DNA from 2 places in the Streptomyces sp. NPDC090108 genome. Region 2 is predicted to be linked to the other one. Evidence: riboswitches for the same ligand, from Rfam matches in the RefSeq annotation. Region 2 holds a riboswitch; the other holds the start of a gene.
What was found. A riboswitch is a leader RNA that binds a small molecule or an ion and turns the genes downstream of it on or off. The one in region 2 is predicted to bind cyclic di-AMP.

Region 1: it holds a riboswitch for cyclic di-AMP, as region 2 does, so the genes downstream of both, ACIPRD_RS04055 (C40 family peptidase) here and ACIPRD_RS22125 (transglycosylase family protein) in region 2, are expected to answer to the same signal.

The regions. Positions count from the first base shown of each region.
Region 1 is NZ_JBIVDQ010000001.1:923,918-934,697, reverse strand. Features, by position in the region: gene ACIPRD_RS04080 (PspC domain-containing protein) at 1-669, opposite strand, end outside; gene ACIPRD_RS04075 (PspC domain-containing protein) at 890-2,182, shown strand; gene ACIPRD_RS04070 (response regulator transcription factor) at 2,179-2,925, shown strand; gene ACIPRD_RS04065 (NlpC/P60 family protein) at 3,076-4,170, opposite strand; gene ACIPRD_RS04060 (hypothetical protein) at 4,600-4,953, shown strand; gene ACIPRD_RS04055 (C40 family peptidase) at 5,029-6,237, opposite strand; cyclic di-AMP (ydaO/yuaA leader) riboswitch at 6,245-6,417, opposite strand; gene pcrA (DNA helicase PcrA) at 6,679-9,177, shown strand; gene ACIPRD_RS04045 (M23 family metallopeptidase) at 9,242-10,780, opposite strand, start outside.
Region 2 is NZ_JBIVDQ010000006.1:101,982-112,761, reverse strand. Features, by position in the region: gene ACIPRD_RS22160 (protein kinase domain-containing protein) at 1-580, shown strand, start outside; gene ACIPRD_RS22155 (hypothetical protein) at 724-1,677, shown strand; gene ACIPRD_RS22150 (M16 family metallopeptidase) at 1,760-3,478, shown strand; gene ACIPRD_RS22145 (SurA N-terminal domain-containing protein) at 3,703-4,347, shown strand; gene ACIPRD_RS22140 (nucleoside triphosphate pyrophosphohydrolase) at 4,499-5,569, shown strand; gene ACIPRD_RS22135 (cytochrome P450) at 5,631-7,034, shown strand; gene ACIPRD_RS22130 (transglycosylase family protein) at 7,160-8,188, shown strand; cyclic di-AMP (ydaO/yuaA leader) riboswitch at 8,390-8,565, shown strand; gene ACIPRD_RS22125 (transglycosylase family protein) at 8,570-9,259, shown strand; gene eno (phosphopyruvate hydratase) at 9,598-10,780, shown strand, end outside.

The sequences.
Region 1 (10,780 bases), on a different contig from region 2:
ACCGGCACCGGCCAGAAGCAGCGAGAGCACGACGGCGAAGGTCAGGACCGCGCCGTTCCTGAGCGTGGTCAGCACCACCCCGCAGCCCACCAGGGCGAACAGCACACCGGCCAGGGCCTGGCCGTCGACCCGGCCCGTGAGGAGCTTGCGGATCTCGTTCTCCTCCTCGTCCTCGTACGGCACGAGGAGCCAGGCGAAGCCGTAGAAGATCAGGCCGATGCCGCCGGTCGCGGCCAGCACGGCCAGGGTGATCCGGAAGATCACCGGGTCCATGTCGGTGTGCCGTCCGAGCCCGGAGCACACGCCCGCGATCATCTTGTGCCGGCGGTCGCGCCGGAATCCATGAGTGTCCGCGGGGTGGTCCCGATCGGAGCCACCCTCCTCTTTGCCCGCGCCCGCGCCCATGTCTGCGCCTGCGCCTGCGCCTGTGCCCGTGCCCGTGCCTGCGCCCGTGTCTGCGCCCGCACCCGCATCGGTGCCTGCACCCGCGCCCGCGTTCGCGCCGGGAGCGGCGCTGTCGTTCTCCGCCCGTCCCGGCTCTTCCGGCCGGCCGGACCGCTCCGTCCGTCCCGTCGCGGCGGGCGCGGCATCCGTCGGTCCGGTACCCGAGGCCGGGCGCGGGCCGGAGCCGGGTCCCGGACCCGTCGCGGCGTGCTCGTGATCCGTCATGCGTCCATGGTGACGGCCCGTTCGCCGCGACGGCAGTCGGGACAACCCTGGCCGAACCCTGAAATCGGCCCTGAGACAGGGCGGGGACATGTTCGATCCCGGTCGGCCCGCCTCTTCCGGACGGTCCGGCCGGGTATCGGGGGAACCCCCATGAAGATCAGGGGACTCTAGGGGGCCGACCCTGATGCTCCGCCCCCGCCGTCGTGTGACCATCGATGGCATGCCGGAAGCCGCAAGCCTGCCACTCGACGACCCGCGGCCGCCGCGCAAGCTCTACCGCAGCGGTGACGGCCGCTGGCTCGGAGGAGTGGCGCGGGGCCTCGCCGGGCACCTCGGGCTGCCCGTGGTGTGGGTGCGGCTCGCCTTCGTCGGCCTGTTCATGGCCAACGGGCTCGGCGCGCTGCTGTACGCCGCGTTCTGGTTCTTCGTCCCGCTCGGTGTCGGCGGCGTCGCCGGTCACAAGCCGCCCTCGCTGGTGGGCACCGAGGCCTCGCCGGACGGGCGCCGGCGACTGGTGGCCCGCAAGCCGGACAAGGGGCAGATGGTCGCCCTGCTCCTCATGGTCATCGTGTCCATGGTCTTCGTGAGCAGCGTCAACCTGACCAAGGGCGCCAAGGCCTATCTGCTGCCCGCCGTGCTCGTCGCGGCGGGTGTCGCCCTCGTCTGGCGGCAGGCGGACAACGCCCGGCGGGCCCGCTGGGTCGAGGTCGGCAGCCGCCGGCGCACCCTCACGCTGCTGCGGGCGGGCGTGGGCGTCCTGCTCGTGACGGCCGGTGTCTCCGCCATGTTCGTCATGCAGGGCTCGGCGGCCCACCTCGGCGCGGTCCTCCAGGCCGCGCTCGCCGTCCTCGTCGGGATCACCCTGCTCGCCGGCCCCTATCTCGTCCGCGTGACACAGGACCTGTCCCAGGAACGCCTCATGCGCATCCGCGCCCAGGAACGCGCCGAGGTCGCCGCGCACGTCCACGACTCCGTGCTGCACACGCTCACCCTGATCCAGCGCAACGCCGACAACGCGAACGAGGTCCGGCGCCTGGCCCGCGCCCAGGAACGCGACCTGCGCACCTGGCTGTACAAACCCGAGGGCACCGGCAAGGACGAGGCCGACGAGCCGGACACCGTCGCCGAGGCGGTGCGGCGCAACGCCGCCGAGGTCGAGGACAAGCACGGTGTGCCCATCGAGGTCGTCGTGGTCGGCGACTGCCCCCTCGACGAGAGGACCACCGCGCAGATGCAGGCCGCGCGTGAGGCGATGGTGAACGCCGCCAAGTACGGTGGCGAGGGCGGCGCCGTGCAGGTGTACGCCGAAGTCGAGGGCAGGACGGTCTTCGTGTCCGTCCGCGATCGCGGACCGGGCTTCGACCCGGAGTCGATACCCGCGGACCGTATGGGCGTCAGAGAATCGATCATCGGCCGGATGGAACGCAACGGCGGCACGGCCCGGCTCAGGCCGGTGCCGGGCGGCGGCACCGAGGTCGAGCTGGAGATGGAGAGGGCGGAGAGGACGGCATGAGCGACGCGACCGAGACGAACGGCACGGCGGGGGCGGCGGAGGTGTCCGAGTCCGGGCGTGGCGCCGGCGGCGGCCCGGACGGGCGCCATGTCCGTGTGGTGCTCGTCGACGACCACCGCATGTTCCGCACCGGTGTCCAGGCCGAGATCGGCCGGACCGAGCAGACCGGTGTGGAGGTGGTCGGCGAGGCCCCCGACGTCGATCAGGCGGTCACGGTCATCACCGAGACCCGGCCCGAGGTGGTCCTGCTCGACGTCCACCTGCCCGGCGGCGGCGGAGTCGAAGTGCTGCGCCGGTGCGCTGCGTTGATGGCGGATCCCGAGCGGCCCGTGCGCTTCCTCGCGCTGTCCGTGTCCGACGCGGCGGAGGACGTGATCGGCGTGATCCGGGGCGGCGCCCGCGGCTATGTCACCAAGACCATCACCGGTGCCGATCTCGTCGCTTCCGTCTTCCGGGTCCAGGAGGGCGACGCCGTGTTCTCCCCGCGTCTGGCCGGGTTCGTCCTGGACGCCTTCGCCTCCACCGACGCCCCGCCGGTCGACGAGGACCTCGACCGCCTCACCCAGCGCGAACGCGAGGTGCTCCGCCTGATCGCCCGCGGCTACGCGTACAAGGAGATCGCCAAGCAGCTGTACATCTCCGTCAAGACGGTCGAGTCCCATGTCTCCGCGGTGCTCAGGAAGCTCCAGCTGTCCAACCGGCACGAGCTGACCCGCTGGGCGACGGCACGGCGCCTGGTCTGAGCCGCCCGACTTGAGCGGCCGGACTTGAGCGGCCGGACCTGAGCGGTCGGCCCTGAGCCGCGGAGCCTGGGGTCGCAGGGCCTGGCGTCGCAGGGCCTGGGTAGTCGTCCCCGAGGGGTCCGGCCGGACGGGACTCAGGGGGGAGGCGCCTCACGCCACCCGCGTGGCTCCCGCGAACGGCATCTGGTCGATCGGGGCGACACGGACCGGGGCCGAGGGGTTCGGGGCGTGGATCATCTTCCCGTTGCCGACGTAGATACCCACGTGGCTGATGCCGGAGTAGAAGAACACCAGGTCGCCCGGCTGGAGTTGGGCGCGGGAGACGCGCCGGCCGGCGTTGATCTGGGCGTAGGTGGTGCGGGGCAGGGAGACCCCGGCCGAGCGGTAGGCGGCCTGGATCAGGCCGGAGCAGTCGAAGGCGCTGGGGCCGGTCGCACCCCAGACATAAGGGCTGCCGAGCTTCGTGTAGGCGTAGGCCACGGCTGCCGCCGCTCTGGAGTTGGTGCCCGCCGGCGCGCCGTGCGCCGTGGCGTTCACCGCGGCGGACCCGCTCGCCTTCAGGGGGACCCGGACGTCCACGGCCGAGCGGGAGACGTGGTCCGCCACCGGGGCGTCGGCCGTGACCTCGGTGCGCTGCACCGGGGTGAGCCGGGCGAGCAGCCTGCGCGCCTCGTCCAGCTTCGTGGTGACGGTCGTCTTCTGCCGTCGCAGCTCGTTCTGGCGTGACCGCAGCGACGACAGGTCGATGCGCGCGGCGCCGCGCAGCTGCTCGATCTCGCGCAGCTGCCGGCGGACCAGGCTGACCGTGCTTGCCTGCCGCGCGCCGGCCCGTTCGGCGAACGCGGCGCCGTCCAGGTAGCGGTCGGGGTCGCGGGAGAGCGCGAGCTGCCAGGCGGGGGAGAAGCCGCCGTCGCGGTACTGGGCCGCCGCGTACGAGCCCAGGGCCTCCCGGGCCGCGTTGAGCTTCGCCTGCTTGCGGGCGGTCTGGTCGTGCAGCGTGTTCAGGCGCCGCTGGGTGGCGTTCGCCTTCTCCTTCGCCCCGTCGTACTTCTGGGTGGCCGTCTCCGCCTCCTGGTAGAGCTTGTCGACCTTGGCCTTCACCTGTGCCGGGGTCAGCTGCGGCGCGGCGTGGGCCGTGCCGTCGAAGGCCGTCGCGGTGGCCGCGCCCGCGAGGGCGAGGGTGGCGGCCGTTCGCGCCGTGTTGCCGCTGAGCGAGCGCTGTCGGGACTTGCGGTGCGCTGCCACCTGGACAGTCACGTCCTTCCGTAGGGCTCGTCCGGCCGAGGCCCGGACGACCTGGGGGTCTGCGCGTCCGGCGGCCGCCCGCACAGGGGGTCGGGCCGCCGCCGGACCTCCTCGGCGGTGGTGGCCGACGGCCGCCCTGGTCGGGGCGGCGGTGGGGAGCCGGTCACCTGGGGGAGGACGCTAGGCCCGTTGGTGACAGGTCGGTAACGCGGTGTACGGAACTGGTTCCGACGGACCGAGGTGTGACCGTATGTGAGCGGATTGCCGGAGAGGAGTCGTCGTCTTCACACAGCGTGGTGATCGATGCGCCGAATGCGGGGACGAGTGAGGCGTGGGGTGCTATGCGGCGCATATATGCACGGTCCACCGGTGTGGTGTCGGGGGGCCGATGACGGGCGGAGCGCACATATCTGACTAGGCTCCGGAGTCATGGACGTACTCATCCATCTCTTCGTCGGCCTGCACATCATCGGCATCGCCGCGCTGCTCGGCGGCTTCCTCACCCAGATGAAGGCGATGGGCCGGGGCACGGCCCGCTTCGTCCCGGGAATGCTGCACGGCGCGTTCACCATGCTGGTCACGGGCGTGATCCTGGTCGGCCTCAACGAGGCCCAGGGGCACCACGTCAACTCCATCAAGATCGGCGTGAAGCTCGCCCTGCTGATCGTGATCCTCGGGCTGGTCTACGTGAAGCGCGACGACGAACAGGTCGACAAGCGCCTCTTCGGGCTGGTCGGCGCGCTGACCGTGGCCAACATCTTCATCGCCGTGCTGTGGACGTGACGTAGCGCGGGCCCGTGCCGGCCCGGCCGTGCAGGCCGGTGCCGGCACGGCCGACGGCCACGCCGGTCAGGCCGGTCAGGCCGGGCGTACGACGCTGTGGACGACCGTGCCGGGGTCGTACCGGACCGGGGCCTCCTGGACGTACTCGCCCGGACGCGGGGCGTGGATCATCATCCCGTCCCCCAGGCAGAGCCCCACGTGGCTGCCGTCGTCGTGGAGGAAGACCAGATCGCCCGCGCGGGCGTCGGCGACGGGGACCGGAGTGCCCGCGGCGGCCTGTTCGTGCAGGCCGCGCGGGATGGTGACGCCCGCGGCCTTCCAGGCGGCCTGGGTGAGACCGGAGCAGTCGTACGAGCCGGGCCCGCTCGCACCCCAGACGTACGGCTTGCCGATCTGGGCGCGCGCGAACGCGACCGCCTTCTCCGCCTTGGTCCACGCGGACGCGGGCGCGACGGCGGGGGGTACGGCTGCGGCGACGGCGGCGGGTTGAGCGGCGGGCTCCTGGGCGCTGTCCTGCCATGCGGTGGGGGGCGCCTGCTCCGGGCCGGCGGCCGTGAACCCGCTGAGCAGCCCGCGCGCGGAGAGGAGCTTGCGCTGGACGGCGTTCTTGGCGGCGCTCGGGTCGTACGCGGACGGGGCCGCCGTCTCCACGACGGGAGCGGCCGCCGGAGCCGCCGCCGGAGGCGCCATCGGCGCGTTCACCTGTGCGGTCGCCGCCGCTGCGGCCGGGCCGGCGTGCGGCTCCTGGACGGCCGGCGTGCCGGGAGCAGGATGCGGTGCGTACAGAGCCTGGGACACCTGAGGCGCCTGAGACATCTGAGGCACCTGCGATGCCTGAGGCACCTGTGATGCCTGCGGCGCCGGCGTGTTCCGCGCGTTCTCCTGCCGCTTGCGCACGGTGGAGGCCAGCCGGTCCATGAGGCGGCTCTGGTGGAAGTAGTCCTGGGGGTGGTCCTGCGGGCTCTCCTGCGCCGCGGGGCTCTCCTGCTGCGGGGAGTCGGTCCGGGCGCGCTGCCTGGCGCCCCACTCCCGTCCGCCGCGCTCCCGGGCGGGCCGGTCCTTGCCGTCCTCCTGGCGTTCGGACGCCGACTCCGCCCTGCGGTAGAAGTCGTCGATCTTCCTCTCGATCTCCTCCGCGCTCGGCCTGCCGTCGGCGGCGGCCGCGGCGGGCTCGGCCGTCTGGGACAGGACGGCCACGGAGGTGAGTGCCGCGGTGGCGAGGGCGGGGGCACGGAGACCGGTTCCGTTCGTGCCCGCGGGGTGCGGCTTGCGGTGCGACGCCAAGGGAGGCGACTCCTTCCAACGTGCCGCCTACCGGGTTAGCTGTCGGGTTCGGGCGGGTGGTTCGGAAGGGTTGCCCTACGGCCTTCTCCCAGCGGGATGTGGGCCGATTCACCCCAGATCGGTGTGGGTCCCCGGCTCCGGCTGCCCTGCGGGGCGTACGGGACTCGGCGGAGGCCGCGCGGCCCGGCGACGTTCGCCGGAAGGGGTCGTGCGGCCTGCTCGCAACTTAGCCAACTCGTGTGTCTCGTGTGAAGGTTGCTGTGCCATATGTCCGATACATTTTCGTGACCTGAGGGCGAGATCACATGCTCGTGACGGGATGATTCCGCAGGGTGAGGGGTACGCGGGCCCGCGCGGCGGGTTGATCAACTCTGCGCGGAACCGGCCATGTTCCCGGGGTGGCGGCCGGTTGTCGGTGCGGCGCCCTAGACTCGTAGAGCGATGAGCAGCCTCTTTGACGACAGCTTCCTGGCGGACCTCCAGGCCCCTCGCGGCCGCGACGAGGAACTCCCGCCGCCGCCCGAGGACGATCACGCTCCGGAGCCGCTTCCGGACGATCTGTTCGGCGGGAAGTTCGACCTGCCGCCGGACCGGGACGCCCACTACCGCGACGGCGCCCCGCGCCCCGCGCTCGACGCGGCGGCCCTCCTCGACGGGCTGAACGAGAACCAGCGTGCGGCGGTCGTCCACGCCGGCTCGCCCCTGCTCATCGTCGCCGGCGCCGGCTCGGGCAAGACCCGTGTGCTCACCCACCGCATCGCCCACCTGCTGGGCGAGCGGCATGTGCACCCGGGGCAGATCCTCGCGATCACCTTCACCAACAAGGCCGCGGGCGAGATGAAGGAGCGCGTCGAGCAGCTCGTCGGGCCGCGCGCGAACGCCATGTGGGTCATGACCTTCCACAGCGCGTGCGTGCGCATCCTGCGGCGCGAGTCGAAGCGGCTCGGCTTCACCTCGTCGTTCTCGATCTACGACGCCGCCGACAGCAAGCGCCTGATGGCCCTGGTCTGCCGCGACCTGGACCTCGACCCCAAGCGCTTCCCTCCGAAGGCCTTCAGCGCCAAGATCAGCAACCTGAAGAACGAGCTGATCGACGAGGAGGACTTCGCCACCCAGGCCGCCGACGGCTTCGAGAAGACCCTCGCCCAGGCCTACGCGCTCTACCAGTCGCGCCTGCGCGAGGCCAACGCGCTCGACTTCGACGACCTGATCATGACCACGGTCAACCTGCTGCGCGCCTTCCCGGACGTCGCCGAGCACTACCGCCGCCGCTTCCGCCACGTCCTGGTCGACGAGTACCAGGACACCAACCACGCCCAGTACGCCCTCGTGCGCGAACTGGTCGGCTCCGGCGTGCCCGCCGCCGGGGACAACGGGATGCCGCACGCCGAGGCGGACCTCCCGCCCGCCGAGCTGTGCGTCGTGGGTGACGCGGACCAGTCGATCTACGCCTTCCGCGGCGCGACCATCCGCAACATCCTTCAGTTCGAGGAGGACTACCCGAACGCGACGACGATCCTGCTGGAGCAGAACTACCGCTCCACGCAGACCATCCTCACCGCCGCCAACGCGGTCATCGAGCGCAACGAGTCCCGCCGCCCCAAGAACCTGTGGACCAACGCCGGACAGGGCGCGGGCATCACCGGCTACGTCGCCGACACCGAGCACGACGAGGCCCAGTTCGTGGCCGACGAGATAGACCGCCTCACGGACGCGGGCGACGCGAAGGCCGGGGACGTCGCCGTCTTCTACCGCACCAACGCCCAGTCCCGTGTCTTCGAAGAGGTCTTCATCCGCGTCGGCCTGCCCTACAAGGTCGTCGGCGGTGTCCGCTTCTATGAGCGCAAGGAGGTCCGGGACGTCCTGGCCTACCTGCGTGTCCTCGCCAACCCCGAGGACTCGGTCCCGCTGCGCCGCATCCTCAACGTCCCCAAGCGGGGCATCGGCGAGCGCGCCGAGGCGATGATCGACGCCCTCTCCCAGCGCGAGAGGATCAGCTTCCCGCAGGCGCTGAAGCGCGTCGACGAGGCGTACGGCATGGCCGCGCGCTCCACCAACGCGGTCAAGCGGTTCAACACGCTGATGGAGGACCTGCGCACGATCGTGGAGTCCGGCGCCGGACCCGCCACCGTCCTCGAAGCCGTCCTCGAACGCACCGGCTACCTGGCCGAGTTGCAGGCGTCCACCGACCCGCAGGACGAGACCCGCATCGAGAACCTCCAGGAACTCGCCGCCGTCGCGCTGGAGTTCGAGCAGGAGCGCGAGGAGAGCGAGGAACAGGGCACGCTCTCGGACTTCCTGGAGAAGGTGGCCCTGGTCGCCGACTCCGACCAGATCCCCGACGATGAGGACGGCGACGGCGTCATCACCCTGATGACCCTGCACACCGCCAAGGGCCTGGAGTTCCCGGTCGTCTTCCTGACCGGCATGGAGGACGGCGTCTTCCCGCACATGCGCTCCCTCAACCAGACCAAGGAGCTGGAGGAGGAGCGCCGCCTGGCCTACGTCGGCATCACCCGCGCGCGCGAGCGGCTCTACCTCACGCGGGCCGCGCTGCGCAGCGCGTGGGGCCAGCCGTCGTACAACCCGCCCTCCCGGTTCCTGGAGGAGATCCCGGCCACCCATCTGGAGTGGAAGCGGACGGGAGCGGTCGCGCCCAAGTCCTCCGGGTCCGTGTCCGGCATCGCGGCCTCGCTCTCCTCGTCCCGCTCCCGCTCCCGCTCGTCGGCGTCCGGGGCGTCCGGCTTCGCCACGCGGCGGACCTCGGAGAAGCCGGTGGCCTCCCTGGCCGTCGGTGACCGCGTCACCCACGACCAGTTCGGGCTCGGTACGGTCGTCGCGGTCGCGGGTGCGGAGGACAAGGCGCAGGCGACGATCGACTTCGGGGACGGCAAGCCGAAGCGTCTGCTGCTGCGCTACGCGCCGGTGCAGAAGCTGTAGCCAAAGCGCCCGGCCGGCACGGTTGCCCCCACCGGAGCGGTGGGGGCACGTCCCGTCGGGGGGATCAGGTCGGGTCGAGTCCGTGGCTGCGCAGCCACGGCAGCGGGTCCACCGCCGCGCCGCCCGCGGGACGCACCTCGAAGTGCAGGTGCGGGCCGGTGGAGTTGCCCGACTTCCCGGAGAAGGCGATCGGCTGGCCGGCCTTGACCGACGTGCCGGAGGAGACGCGGTAGCTCGAGAGGTGGCAGTACCAGGTCTCGGTGCCGTCCTTGGCCGTCAGGATCAGCATGTTGCCGTAGGCGTTGTTCCACTTCGTGGTGACGACGCCGTCGGTGGCCGCCATCACGGTGGTGCCGTAGGAGACGGGGAAGTCGATGCCCGTGTGCACGGACATCCAGTTCACACCCGCCTGGCCGAAGTAGGCGCTGAGCCCGTGCTGCGTCACCGGGAGCACGAACTTGGGGCGCAGCCGCTCCTTGAGCGCGGCCTCCGCGGCCGCCTTCCTCTTCTCCAGCGCCGCCTGCGTCCTGAGGTCGATGCGCTCCTGGGTGCGGCTCGCCCGGTCGGCGAAGTCGTCGGCGCCGGCGGAGAGGGTCTTGAGCTGGGTGTCCAGTTCGCTGTTGGCGACGGACGGCTCGACCGCGTGGGCGTCCGAGGCGGAGGCCGTGGTCTCCTTGTCGTCGCCGGACAGACCGCCGACGGAGGCGGCCGCGATCCCGGCGACCCCCATCACGCAGACCGAGGGCACCGCGACGGTCAGCAGCGCGGAGCGCTTGGCGGGCGTACGGCGCCGGGAGCGCGAGCGGGGCTCCGGGACGAATTCCTCCTGGTCGTCCAGCAGGTCGGGTACGACGGGCAGTTCACCCGTGGCTCCCCACTCGCCGTCCTCGCCCGGTACGTCGTTCGCCTCGGGCGACGGATCCGTGCCGTGCGCGTCGGCCCCGTCGGGTGCGAGGTCCGCGCCGTGTATGCCCGCGGCACCGTGCTCGTCGTACTCCGCGTAGGAGTTGCCGTCCTCGTACGGCACGCCGGTCGCGGGGTCGGCGAGCTGCTCCTGCCCGGTGCCGGTGCCGCCGGAGTTCCAGTGCGTGGCGTCGTACGCGCCGGTGTCGAAGGTCTGCGTGCCCCAGTCCCACTGCTGGGCCGGATCGGCGACGGGGGCCTGCCCGGCCTGGAGCCAGGCGCCGCTGTCCCACTGCCCGCTGACGTCGTCGCCCGCGGCCTGCGGGGGGACGGTCCAGCCGGTGGTGTCGTAGGCGGCCGGGGCGTACGCGGTCTGGTCGTAGGCGGTCTGGTGCGGGGCCGCGTAGGGGTCGTAGCCCGCGACATGACCGGTGCCGGTCTGCCACTGCGTGGAGTCGTAGCCGCCGGCGGTCTGCTCGCCGCCCGGGAGTCCGCCGTAGTGCGCGTCGGTGCCGTAGGCGCCGGCCGCGAAACCGGTGGTGTCGTAACCGGTGGTGTCGTAACCGCCGTACGAGGTGAGGTCGCCGTAGTCGGCTTCCTGTGCAGCGTAAGGGGCGTAGTGCGTGGAGGCGTCGGAAGCCGGAGCCGGGGTGGTCAGGGTCCCCGACGGGTGACGGTCGTTCACCAACTTCTCTTTCGC
Region 2 (10,780 bases):
GCCCCCGGCGGCCGGGAAGCCGGACGTCGCCGCGGCCGTCGACGAGGTCAAACGGCTGCTCGGCGAGGGCCGCATCACCCAGGCCGTGGACATCCTCGGCGCGATCCTGCCCGCCGCCGCCGAACAGCACGGCGAGCACTCCCCGGTCGTCCGCACCCTGCGCAAGCAGTACGCGGCCACCCTCATGGACGACGGCCAGTACCGGCGCGCCCTGCCCGAACTGCGCCGCCTCGCCGACGAACGCGGCTCCGAGGCCGGGCAGGCCGATCCGCAGTCCCTGCGCTTCCGTTACGAGGCGGCCCAGTGCCTGGAGCAGCTCGGCGAACCGGCCGCCGCGCTCGCCGAGTACCGCGCGCTGCTGCCGTACTACGAGAACCAGTACGTCTCCGGCGACCCGCAGCTCGCCCACGAACTGCGCCGCCGCATCGGCCACCTGCTGCTCGCCCTCGGCGACCGCCCGGCGGCCCACGACACCCTCGCCCGGCTGCTGATGGACGTGGAACGCCTGCACGGCCCCGGGCACCCGCTGGCCGTGGAGATCCGCCGGACCCTGCAGTGGCTGGGGCAGGTACGGGGCTGACCCGCCACCGGGCACCGGGCCCGTAGGGGCCGGACCCACGGGTGACGGCTGCAAGACCCGTGGAGCGCGGGGAAGGTTGCACAGGAACGGTATGGAAGATCCCATGAGGCGCGCTGTCACAGGCCTCGCCTAGTATCCGCCGCATGTCGTTCGCTCCCGGTACCGCTCTGCCGCCACCCGACTTCGAGGTCGCCTCCGCCTTCCCCGAGGCCGCCTGGCTCCGGCAGGTCTCCGCCGCACGTGACTGGGCGTCGGTCCGCCGGTACGTGGACGGGCTGCCGCAGGAGGTCAGCCGCAGCTTCCTCGTCTCGGTCCTGGACGAGGTGCCCGGCATCGAGGGATGGATGCGCGAGATCCTCGCCGCCGACCCCGACGACGTCCTCGCGCTCACCGTCCTCGGCGCCCGCGAGGTGGCCATCGGCTGGGAGATACGCACCGCGGCGTCCGCGAAGCAGGTCAGCCGCGCGCAGTTCACCGCGCTCCACGCGCACCTGCGCCGGGCCGAGCAGGCCCTCATCCGGGCCACGGCGCTCGACCCGGCGTCCGACGCGGCCTGGGCGGAGCGGCTCACCACGGCGATGGGACTGGAACTCGGGCAGAACGAGGCGCGGCGCCGCTACGACCGGCTGACCGCGCACCACCCGCATCACTTCAACGGCCAGGGACGGCTGTTGCAGCAGCTGTGCCCCAAGTGGGGCGGGAGCTGGGAGGCGGTCCACGGATTCGCCCGGGAGTGCCTGCTGAACGCCCCCGAGGGTGCGCTGAGCGGCGCGATGGTGGCCGAGGTCCACCTGGAGCACCGGCTCGCCCTGCGCGGCCAGGAGCGCGAGGCCTACCTGCGCCAGCCGCACGTGCACGCCGAACTCGCCGAGGCCGCCGACAGGTCCGTGTTCCACCCGCAGTTCCGGCGCGACTACGGCTGGGTCACCGCGCAGAGCGTCTTCGCGGCCATGTTCTCCCTCGTGGGCGACCTGCCCCGGGCCGCCGCCTGTTTCCGCGCCCTCGGCCCCCTCGCCTCCAAGTACCCGTGGAGCTACCTGGGCGACCCCGCCGAGGCGCTCGTCAAGCACCGCGACGCGGCCCTCGCCAAGGCCTGAGCGCCGCCGCGGCCGCCCGGGCCCGTCCCGGACCCGCCCCCCGCACCCGCACCACGACGAACCCGCCGAACAGAGGCCGGAGATGAACCCCCAGGCTGCCATCCACTCGACCCAGGTCGACGGCATACCCACCCTCTTCGCGTACGCCCCCGGACCGATGCGCGCCGGACTCGTCTTCCGCGTCGGCGTCGCCGACGAGACGCTGGCCCGGGCCGGTGTCACCCACCTCGTCGAGCATCTCGCCCTGCACCGCCAGGGCCTGGCCGACTACCACTTCAACGGCGAGACCAAGGCGGCGTTCACCCACTTCTACATGGAGGGCGTGGAGCACGAGGTCGTCGCCTACCTCCAGGGCGTCTGCGCCTCCCTGTGCGACCTGCCGATGGAGCGCCTGGAGACCGAGAAGGAGATCCTGCGCACCGAGGAGGCCCGGCGCGGCTCGGCCCAGCTCCCGCTGTGGCGCTACGGCGCACAGGGGTACGGCCTGGTCAGCTACCCGGAGTGGGGCGTGCGGGGCCTGCGCCCCGAGGACGTGACGCACTGGGCGCAGACCTGGTTCACCCAGGGCAACGCGGTGCTGTGGATCGCGGGCGAGCGGATGCCGGCCGGGCTGACGCTGAAGCTGCCCGCCGGCGGGCGCCGGCCCATGCCGGCCGTCACCTCCGCGCTCCCCGAGGCCCCGGCCTACTTCTCCGAAGGCAAGGGCGGTGTCCTGCTCGACGCCGTCGTCGCCGACACCGCCGCCGCCCGGCTGTACGCGGGGCTGCTGGAGCGCGAGCTGTCCCGGTCCCTGCGCCAGGAGGGCGGCTACTCCTACACCGCTGCCGCCGACTTCACCTCCCGCCGCGACGGCATGGCCCTCGTGACGGCCTTCGCCGACGCCCTCCCCGACAAGCAGGACGCGGTCCTGGGCGGCTTCGTCGACGTCCTCGCCGGGCTCCAGGCCGGCCGGATCGGGCAGGCGGACCTGGACGCGGTGCGCGGCCGTCTCGACTCCGCCCTGGCCGCGCCCGACGCGGCCGCGAAGCGGCTGCCCGGCAGCGCCGAGGACCTCCTCGCCGGGCGCCCGGTCCGCAGCCCGGACGACGTCAGGGCCGAACTGCGGGCGGTGACCGCGGACCAGGTGCACGCGGTGGCGCGGGAGGCCGCCACGACGGCCCTGATGCAGGTGCCCGCCGGGCACAGCGCCGACTGGGCCGGCTACACGGAGGCCCCCACGGAGTCGGTGTACACGGTGACCGGGCGCAGGTTCCGGCAGGACGGCGGGCAGGGCAGGTCACTGGTCGTCGGCGCCGACGGCGTCAGCACGACGGCACAGGAGCCGGACGGCACCGAGCACGCGGCGACCGTCCCCTACCGGTCCTGCGCCGTCATGCTGTGCTGGCCCGACGGCGGACGGCGGCTCATCGGCACCGACGGCCTCATCGTCGAGGTGGAGCCCGGCCTGTACGACATCGACGCGCACACCCTGGCCACCATCGACGCCGCCGTGCCCTCGCAGGCCCTGGTGTGGCTGCCGCCCCGGCAGCAGCCGCCGAGGAAGCCGGCCCCCTCGGCCGCCCCGGCCGCCGGCCGCCCCGCCCTCAAGCGGCGCACCGTCCTCCAGACCATCGGGATGCTCCTGCTGGGCATCCTGGCCGTGGTCTTCGGCCTCCCGGCCCTCGCCGTCACGGTGTTCGAGTCCGGCGACAAGGATCTCGGCACCGGCGGATGGCTCGTCCTGTCCGGCTTCCTGTGGGGCATCACCGGGCTGCTGGCGTGGCCCGCGATAAGGATCGCGCGGACCACACGGCGCGGCTGACGGTCCGCTCGCGGCCCGGCCGGGCCGCTTTCCGGCCGGCGACGGCGGCGCGGCGGTGCCTGAAGTCGTGGTGAATCGTTGGTCGAATGGGTTGGCCTGAGCTGGGCCGCTGCCTACCATCGATCACCGCAAGACTCGGTGCGCCCGCCCGTCGCCCGACCAGCACCCCTGGCGGAGGCGCTGGCGCGCCGCACCCGTCGTTGCAATCTCCTCAGGAGGTTTCCTTGCACCGCCGCCGTCGCACCGCGCTCCTCCTCACCGCCGCGATCGCCGCGGCCCCCCTCCTCACCGCGTGCGGAGGCCAGCCGCACCCGGGCGCGGCGGCCGTCGTCGGAGGGCAGCGCATCACCGTCTCCCAGCTGGAGAACCGCGTCAACGAGGTGCGCGCGGCCCAGCGGGCCGCGGTCCCGGACGACACCCAGTACCAGCAGGTCATCGCCGCGACCGGCAGCCTGACCCGGGACACCCTGCACAACATGGTCCTGGACCGGGTGCTGCACCGCGCCGCCCAGGACGCGGGCGTCACGGTCACCCGCAAGGAGGTCCAGCAGATGCGCGCCGGCCTGGAACAGCAGGCGGGCGGCTCCCAGGGGCTCCAGACGGCCTGGCTCCAGAAGTACGGCATCGCGCCCGAACGCCTGGACGACAACCTGCGCCTCCAGATCGAGGCGCAGAAGCTCGCCGCCAAGCTCGGCACCGAGACCTCCCAGCCCGCCTTCTGGAAGGCGCTGTCCAAGGCGTCCCAGGAGCTCCACATCGACCTCAACCCCCGCTACGGCGCCTGGGACGTCCAGAAGAGCAGCCGGGTGGACGCCGCCACGCCGTGGGTGCGCGAGGTGACGGGCGCGGCGGCACAGCAGCCGGCCTGATCGTCCGCGCCATGCGGTGACCAGGCGCTTTCCGGAGACGGAACGGTACGGCGGCGAGCGGCGGCGGGATCCCGGTCCTACGATCACAGGACTCCTCCGGGCCTGTGGACAACGGATCCCGTCCGTCCGCGCCGTGGGTTACGTTCGGATCGTGAACGCAACCACCGCCGAGACCGACCCCGGCCGCATCGTCCTGCTGACCACGAGCCACCGGGTCGCTCCCGGCCTGCTGTCCTGGCCCGCCTGGCAGGCCCTGCGCACCGCCGACAGCGTGCTGTGCGCGGACGGCGCCCATCCGCAGTTGCCCTATCTGCGGGAGGCCGGCATAGCGGTGGCGCAGGAGGCGCCCACCGCGCAGGACCTGGTGGATGTCTGCGCCGGCGGGCGGACGGTGGTGGTCGTGGCCACGGGTGAGGGCGAGCCGGCCCTCACCGACGGACTCGCCCGGCTGGCCGGTTCCGGCCGGGTGCGGATGCCGGACCTGGAGCTGCTCCCCGCCTCCTACGACCTGCCCGGCGCCCGCCTCCTCGACCTCGTGCAGGTGATGGACCGCATCCGCGAGGAGTGCCCCTGGTCCTCCCGGCAGACCCACCGGGGTCTGGCCAAGTACGGCATCGAGGAGGCGTACGAGCTCGTCGAGGCCATCGAGGCGGGCGACCGCGAGGAACTGCGCGAGGAACTGGGCGACGTCCTGCTCCAGGTCGTCTTCCACTCCCGGATCGCCGAGGAGGATCCGGACGCGCCGTTCTCCGTCGACGACGTGGCCGGCGGCATCGTCGCCAAGCTCATCCACCGCCACCCGCACGTCTTCGGCGAGGAGAAGGCCGAGACGCCGGAGGACGTCAAGGCGCACTGGCTGCGCACCAAGGCCGAGGAGAAGCGGCGCGCCTCGGTGACCGACGGCGTCCCCCTCGGCCAGCCCGGTCTCGCCCTCGCCGCCAAGCTCGCCTCGCGCACCCGGACGGGCGGCCTGGACGTACCCGTGCCCCAGGGCGAGGGCGTCGGCTACGAACTGCTGGCGCTGGCCGTCCGCGCCGAGGCCGACGGGATCGATCCCGAGGCGGCCCTGCGCGCGGCGGCCCGGGCGTACCGGGACGCGATACGGGCGAGCGAGGGAGTGGAACCGAAGGGGGAACCGGGCACCGACGCCGAGTCGCACGCCGACGTGGACGCCGACGCGGACATCGACCAGGACGCCGGCCCGGACGCCGGTCAGGAGTAGCCGCGGGAGCGGAGCCGGTCCGGCGGGGCAGGGGGTGCGCGGGTCCGGATACGGTCGAGGGGTGACCGACCAGCTCAACCCCGACACCCCCGACGGCCCCGACGCCCCTGCCGGAACCGGTGCTCCCGCCGGAACCGGCAGCCCCGCCGGGACCGGCGCCTCCGCAGAGGCCGGCGCCCCCGCTCCCGAGCTCTTCACCTGGGAGTTCGCCGCCGATCCCTACCCCGCCTACGCCTGGCTGCGCGAGCACGCCCCCGTGCACCGGACCAAGCTGCCCAGCGGGGTGGACGCCTGGCTGGTCACCCGGTACGCCGACGCCAAGCAGGCCCTGGCCGACCAGCGGCTGAGCAAGAACCCGGCGCATCACGACGAGCCCGCGCACGCCAAGGGCAAGACCGGCATCCCGGGCGAGCGCAAGGCCGAACTGATGACGCATCTGCTGAACATCGACCCGCCGGACCACACCCGGCTGCGCCGTCTGGTCAGCAAAGCGTTCACCCCCCGCCGCGTCGCCGAGTTCACCTCCCGGGTGCAGGAACTGACCGACCAGCTCATCGACGGGTTCGCCGAGCGCGGGTCCGCCGACCTCATCCACGAGTTCGCCTTCCCGCTCCCCATCTACGCCATCTGCGACATGCTCGGCGTCCCGCGCGAGGACCAGGACGACTTCCGGGACTGGGCCGGCATGATGATCCGGCACGGCGGAGGACCCCGGGGCGGAGTCGCCCGGTCCGTCAAGAAGATGCGCGGCTACCTGGCCGAACTCATCCACCGCAAGCGGCAGGCGCTGCCCGCCGAGCCGGCCCCGGGCGAGGACCTCATCTCCGCCCTCATCCGGGCCTCCGACCACGGCGAGCACCTCACCGAGAACGAGGCCGCAGCCATGGCCTTCATCCTCCTGTTCGCCGGGTTCGAGACGACCGTCAACCTCATCGGCAACGGCACCTACGCCCTGCTCACCCACCCCGGGCAGCGCGAACGCCTCCAGCGGTCCCTCGCCGCGGGGGAGCGGGACCTGCTGGAGACCGGCGTGGAGGAACTCCTGCGCTACGACGGCCCGGTGGAGCTGGCCACCTGGCGGTTCGCCACCGTGCCGCTCACCATCGGCGGACAGGACATCGCCGCAGGCGACCCGGTGCTCGTCGTGCTCGCCGCGGCCGACCGCGACCCGGAGCGGTTCGCCGACCCCGACGTCCTGGACCTCTCCCGCCGGGACAACCAGCACCTCGGCTACGGCCACGGCATCCACTACTGCCTCGGCGCCCCGCTCGCCCGGCTGGAGGGCCAGACCGCGCTGGCCACCCTGCTGACCCGGCTGCCCGACCTGCGGCTCGCGGCCGATCCGGCGGACCTGCGCTGGCGCGGCGGCCTCATCATGAGAGGCCTGCGCACACTGCCCGTCGCGTTCACGCCCGCCCCTCCAGCCGTGTGCCGGAGTGAAGATGACGGGCCGTCAGTAATGTGATCTTCACGTGATCTGTGCGGCATGAACTTGTGACAGGCGTTCGTATGCCTATACGTTCACCCATCAGTGTGGTGGGGAGCATCGTTCCGCCGCGCCGATCCTGCTGTCGCTCGAAAGGCCTCCGCATGCTCTCCGGGAACGGTCGTCACCGTCGCCCTCGCCAGGCTCCCGCTCTGCTCGTCGCCGCCGGCGTCACCGGCTCGGCCATCGCCCTCCCGCTCCTCGGCGCGGCGAGCGCGCACGCGGCCGACGGCACCACATGGGACAAGGTGGCCGAGTGCGAGAGCGGTAGTTCCTGGAGCGCCGACCCCGGCAACGGCTTCTACGGCGGCCTCCAGATCTCCCAGGAGGACTGGAACACCTACGGCGGCTCCCAGTACGCCCAGACCGCCGACCAGGCGAGCCGTTCGCAGCAGATCTCGGTCGCCGAGAAGATCCTGGCCGACAAGGGGACGACCCCCTGGGCCACCTGCGCCCTGCTGTCCGGGCTGACCGCCGACTCCGCTTCCGTGAACGTCGACACGGGCGTCGGCACCTCGGCCGGCCAGGGCGCCTCGGACACCTCCGGTCCGGCGGACGGCGGTTCCACCGCCGGGACCGCCGACGGGTCCGGTTCGGACAAGGGGTCCGACGCGTCCGGCACGTCCGACGCCTCGCCCTCTCCCTCGGCCTCCTCCAAGGGGTCGGACAAGAAGGCCGATCCGTCCCCCAGCGCGAGCGAGAGCACCGGCTCCGTCTCCTCCGACAAGGGTGTGGACACCCCCGGTTCCGGGGATCCGGTCATGCCGGACTACGCCGGCGGCCGGGTGTCCGACGGCCCGGCGACCACGGCCCCCGCGGTCCGTGACACCGCCGACGCGCAGACCGGAGGCTCCTGGGCGCTGGTCGACACCAGTTCCCTCAGCGGCGGCCGCCACCGCGGCGGCAGCGCGGACGAGGGTGTCAAGACGGACGCCGACGGCACCCGGCGGGTCGTCTCCTCCGGCCGGCACGCCTCGGACTCCTACACGGTCCACGAGGGCGACACGCTCGGCTCCATCGCCGACTCCCTTGGCCTCGACGGCGGCTGGCACGCCCTCTACTCCCTGAACCAGAAGGACATCGGCGGCGACCCGAACAACCTCGCCCCCGGTCAGACGCTGAAGGTTCCGTGACGAAAAGGGCGTCCGACGGCCGGAGTTGAGACCCGACTTCACCACTAATGTCCGGTTTGGTGAAAGTGTGGGATGAGTCTCAGAAGCCCTGATCATCTTTGGGATTCGGTCGATCGCCTGCCTACGGTCAAGGCCGCTCGTCACCACGAGCCCCGGCCGCCGCAACGCCGAATCCTGCCAGTGGCCGTCCGGGAACAGTCGACGCTTCATGCGCCGCAGGCAGGAGCGGGGGACCCAAGGTAAGTGCCGGACAAGGCGGTTGAAGCCGCGTCCGGCTGGGGGTGAAGCCACGCCTTCCCGTCAGGGGAAGGGGTGGCCGGGCAACTCAACCGGCCCGAACCCGACAGCTCACCTCGCAGGCGTCGGTGAGGGGATCGATCCATGCTGTTCTCCGGCAAGGCCAAGCATCGTCGTTCGTCCAAGGCCGTCCGTGCCCTCGCATTCGCCGGTGTCGCCGGCACCGCCGTCGCCGCCCCGCTGATGGCGGCCGGCAACGCCTCCGCCGCCACCGGCTCCGAATGGGACGCCGTCGCCCAGTGCGAGTCCGGCGGCAACTGGGCCATCAACACCGGCAACGGTTACTACGGCGGTCTGCAGTTCTCCGCCTCCACCTGGGCCGCCTACGGCGGCACGCAGTACGCCGCCACCGCCGACAAGGCGACCAGGACGCAGCAGATCACCGTCGCGGAGAAGGTTCTCGCCGCCCAGGGCAAGGGCGCCTGGCCGACCTGCGGCACGGGGCTGTCCAGCACCCCCTTCACCGCCCCGGCCGCCCCCGCCCCGGCCACCCCGGCCCCGTCGGGCACCGCCACGGCCACCCGCTCCACCGACACCCAGGCCGCCTCCCGTTCCGCGGCCCGTCCGGCCGCGAGCGCGACCGTCACCACCCCGAGCGGTACCAAGGTGAAGAAGGGTGACGGGGAGTACAAGGTCGTCAAGGGCGACACCCTCGGCTCGATCGCCCAGAAGCACGCCGTCAAGGGTGGCTGGAAGAAGCTGTTCGAGCTGAACAAGGACATCGTCGCGAACGCCGACCTCATCTACCCGGGCCAGCAGCTGCACCTGAAGTGACCCGGCCGGCGCCCCGGGGCACCGGCCCCGCCCGGCGGTGACCCTCCCGCAGGGCGCCGCATGAGGGGTCCCGGGCCCATGCACTCCCCGCCCCGGCGCGTGTTCCCCCGCACGCGCCGGGGCGGGGTTTTTTCGCCCCCTCCGTCCGGCGTGGTGCCGTTTCCGGCCACCGCCCCGCCCGGACCCCGTCCGGGAACCCTTTGTTCCGCGAGTGAACAATGGGTACCGTCTCCCTGTCCACGGGGCAGTCGGTCAGCGGCCGACGACCCCGGGACGGTTAGGCTCTAGTCGCAAGGCACACCAGCCCCGCACTTTCAGCGTCACATCCCAAGAAGGAGATGCTCGTGCCGTCCATCGACGTCGTCGTAGCCCGGGAAATCCTGGACTCCCGAGGCAATCCCACGGTCGAGGTCGAGGTCGGCCTCGACGACGGCAGCACGGGTCGTGCCGCCGTTCCGTCCGGCGCCTCCACCGGCGCGTTCGAGGCCATCGAGCTCCGCGACGGTGACCCGAACCGCTACCAGGGCAAGGGTGTCGAGAAGGCCGTCCTCGCCGTCATCGAGCAGATCGGCCCGGAGCTGGTCGGCTACGACGCCACCGAACAGCGCCTGATCGACCAGGCCATGTTCGACCTGGACGCCACCGACAACAAGGGCTCGCTCGGCGCCAACGCCATCCTCGGCGTCTCCCTGGCCGTCGCCCACGCCGCCTCCGAGGCCAGCGACCTGCCGCTGTTCCGCTACCTGGGCGGCCCGAACGCGCACCTGCTGCCCGTTCCGATGATGAACATCCTGAACGGCGGCTCGCACGCCGACTCCAACGTGGACATCCAGGAGTTCATGATCGCCCCGATCGGCGCGGAGTCCTTCTCCGAGGCCCTGCGCTGGGGCGCCGAGGTCTACCACACCCTCAAGAAGGTGCTGAAGACCAAGGGCCTGTCCACCGGCCTGGGCGACGAGGGCGGCTTCGCCCCGAACCTGGAGTCCAACCGCGCCGCGCTCGACCTCATCATCGAGGCCATCCAGCAGGCCGGTTACATCCCCGGTGAGCAGATCGCGCTCGCGCTCGACGTCGCCGCGTCCGAGTTCTACAAGGACGGCAAGTACGAGTTCGAGGGCAAGTCCCGCTCGGCCGCCGAGATGACCGAGTACTACGAGGAGCTCGTCTCCGCGTACCCGCTGGTCTCCATCGAGGACCCGCTGTACGAGGACGACTGGGCCGGCTGGAAGGTCATCACCGACAAGCTGGGCGACAAGGTCCAGATCGTCGGCGACGACCTCTTCGTCACCAACCCCGAGCGCCTGGCCCGCGGCATCGAGGAGGGCTCCGCCAACGCCCTGCTCGTCAAGGTCAACCAGATCGGCTCGCTGACCGAGACGCTGGACGCCGTCGAGATGGCCCAGCGCAACGGCTTCAAGTGCATGATGTCCCACCGCTCCGGCGAGACCGAGGACGTCACCATCGCCGACCTCGCCGTCGCGGTGAACTGCGGCCAGATCAAGACCGGCGCCCCGGCCCGCT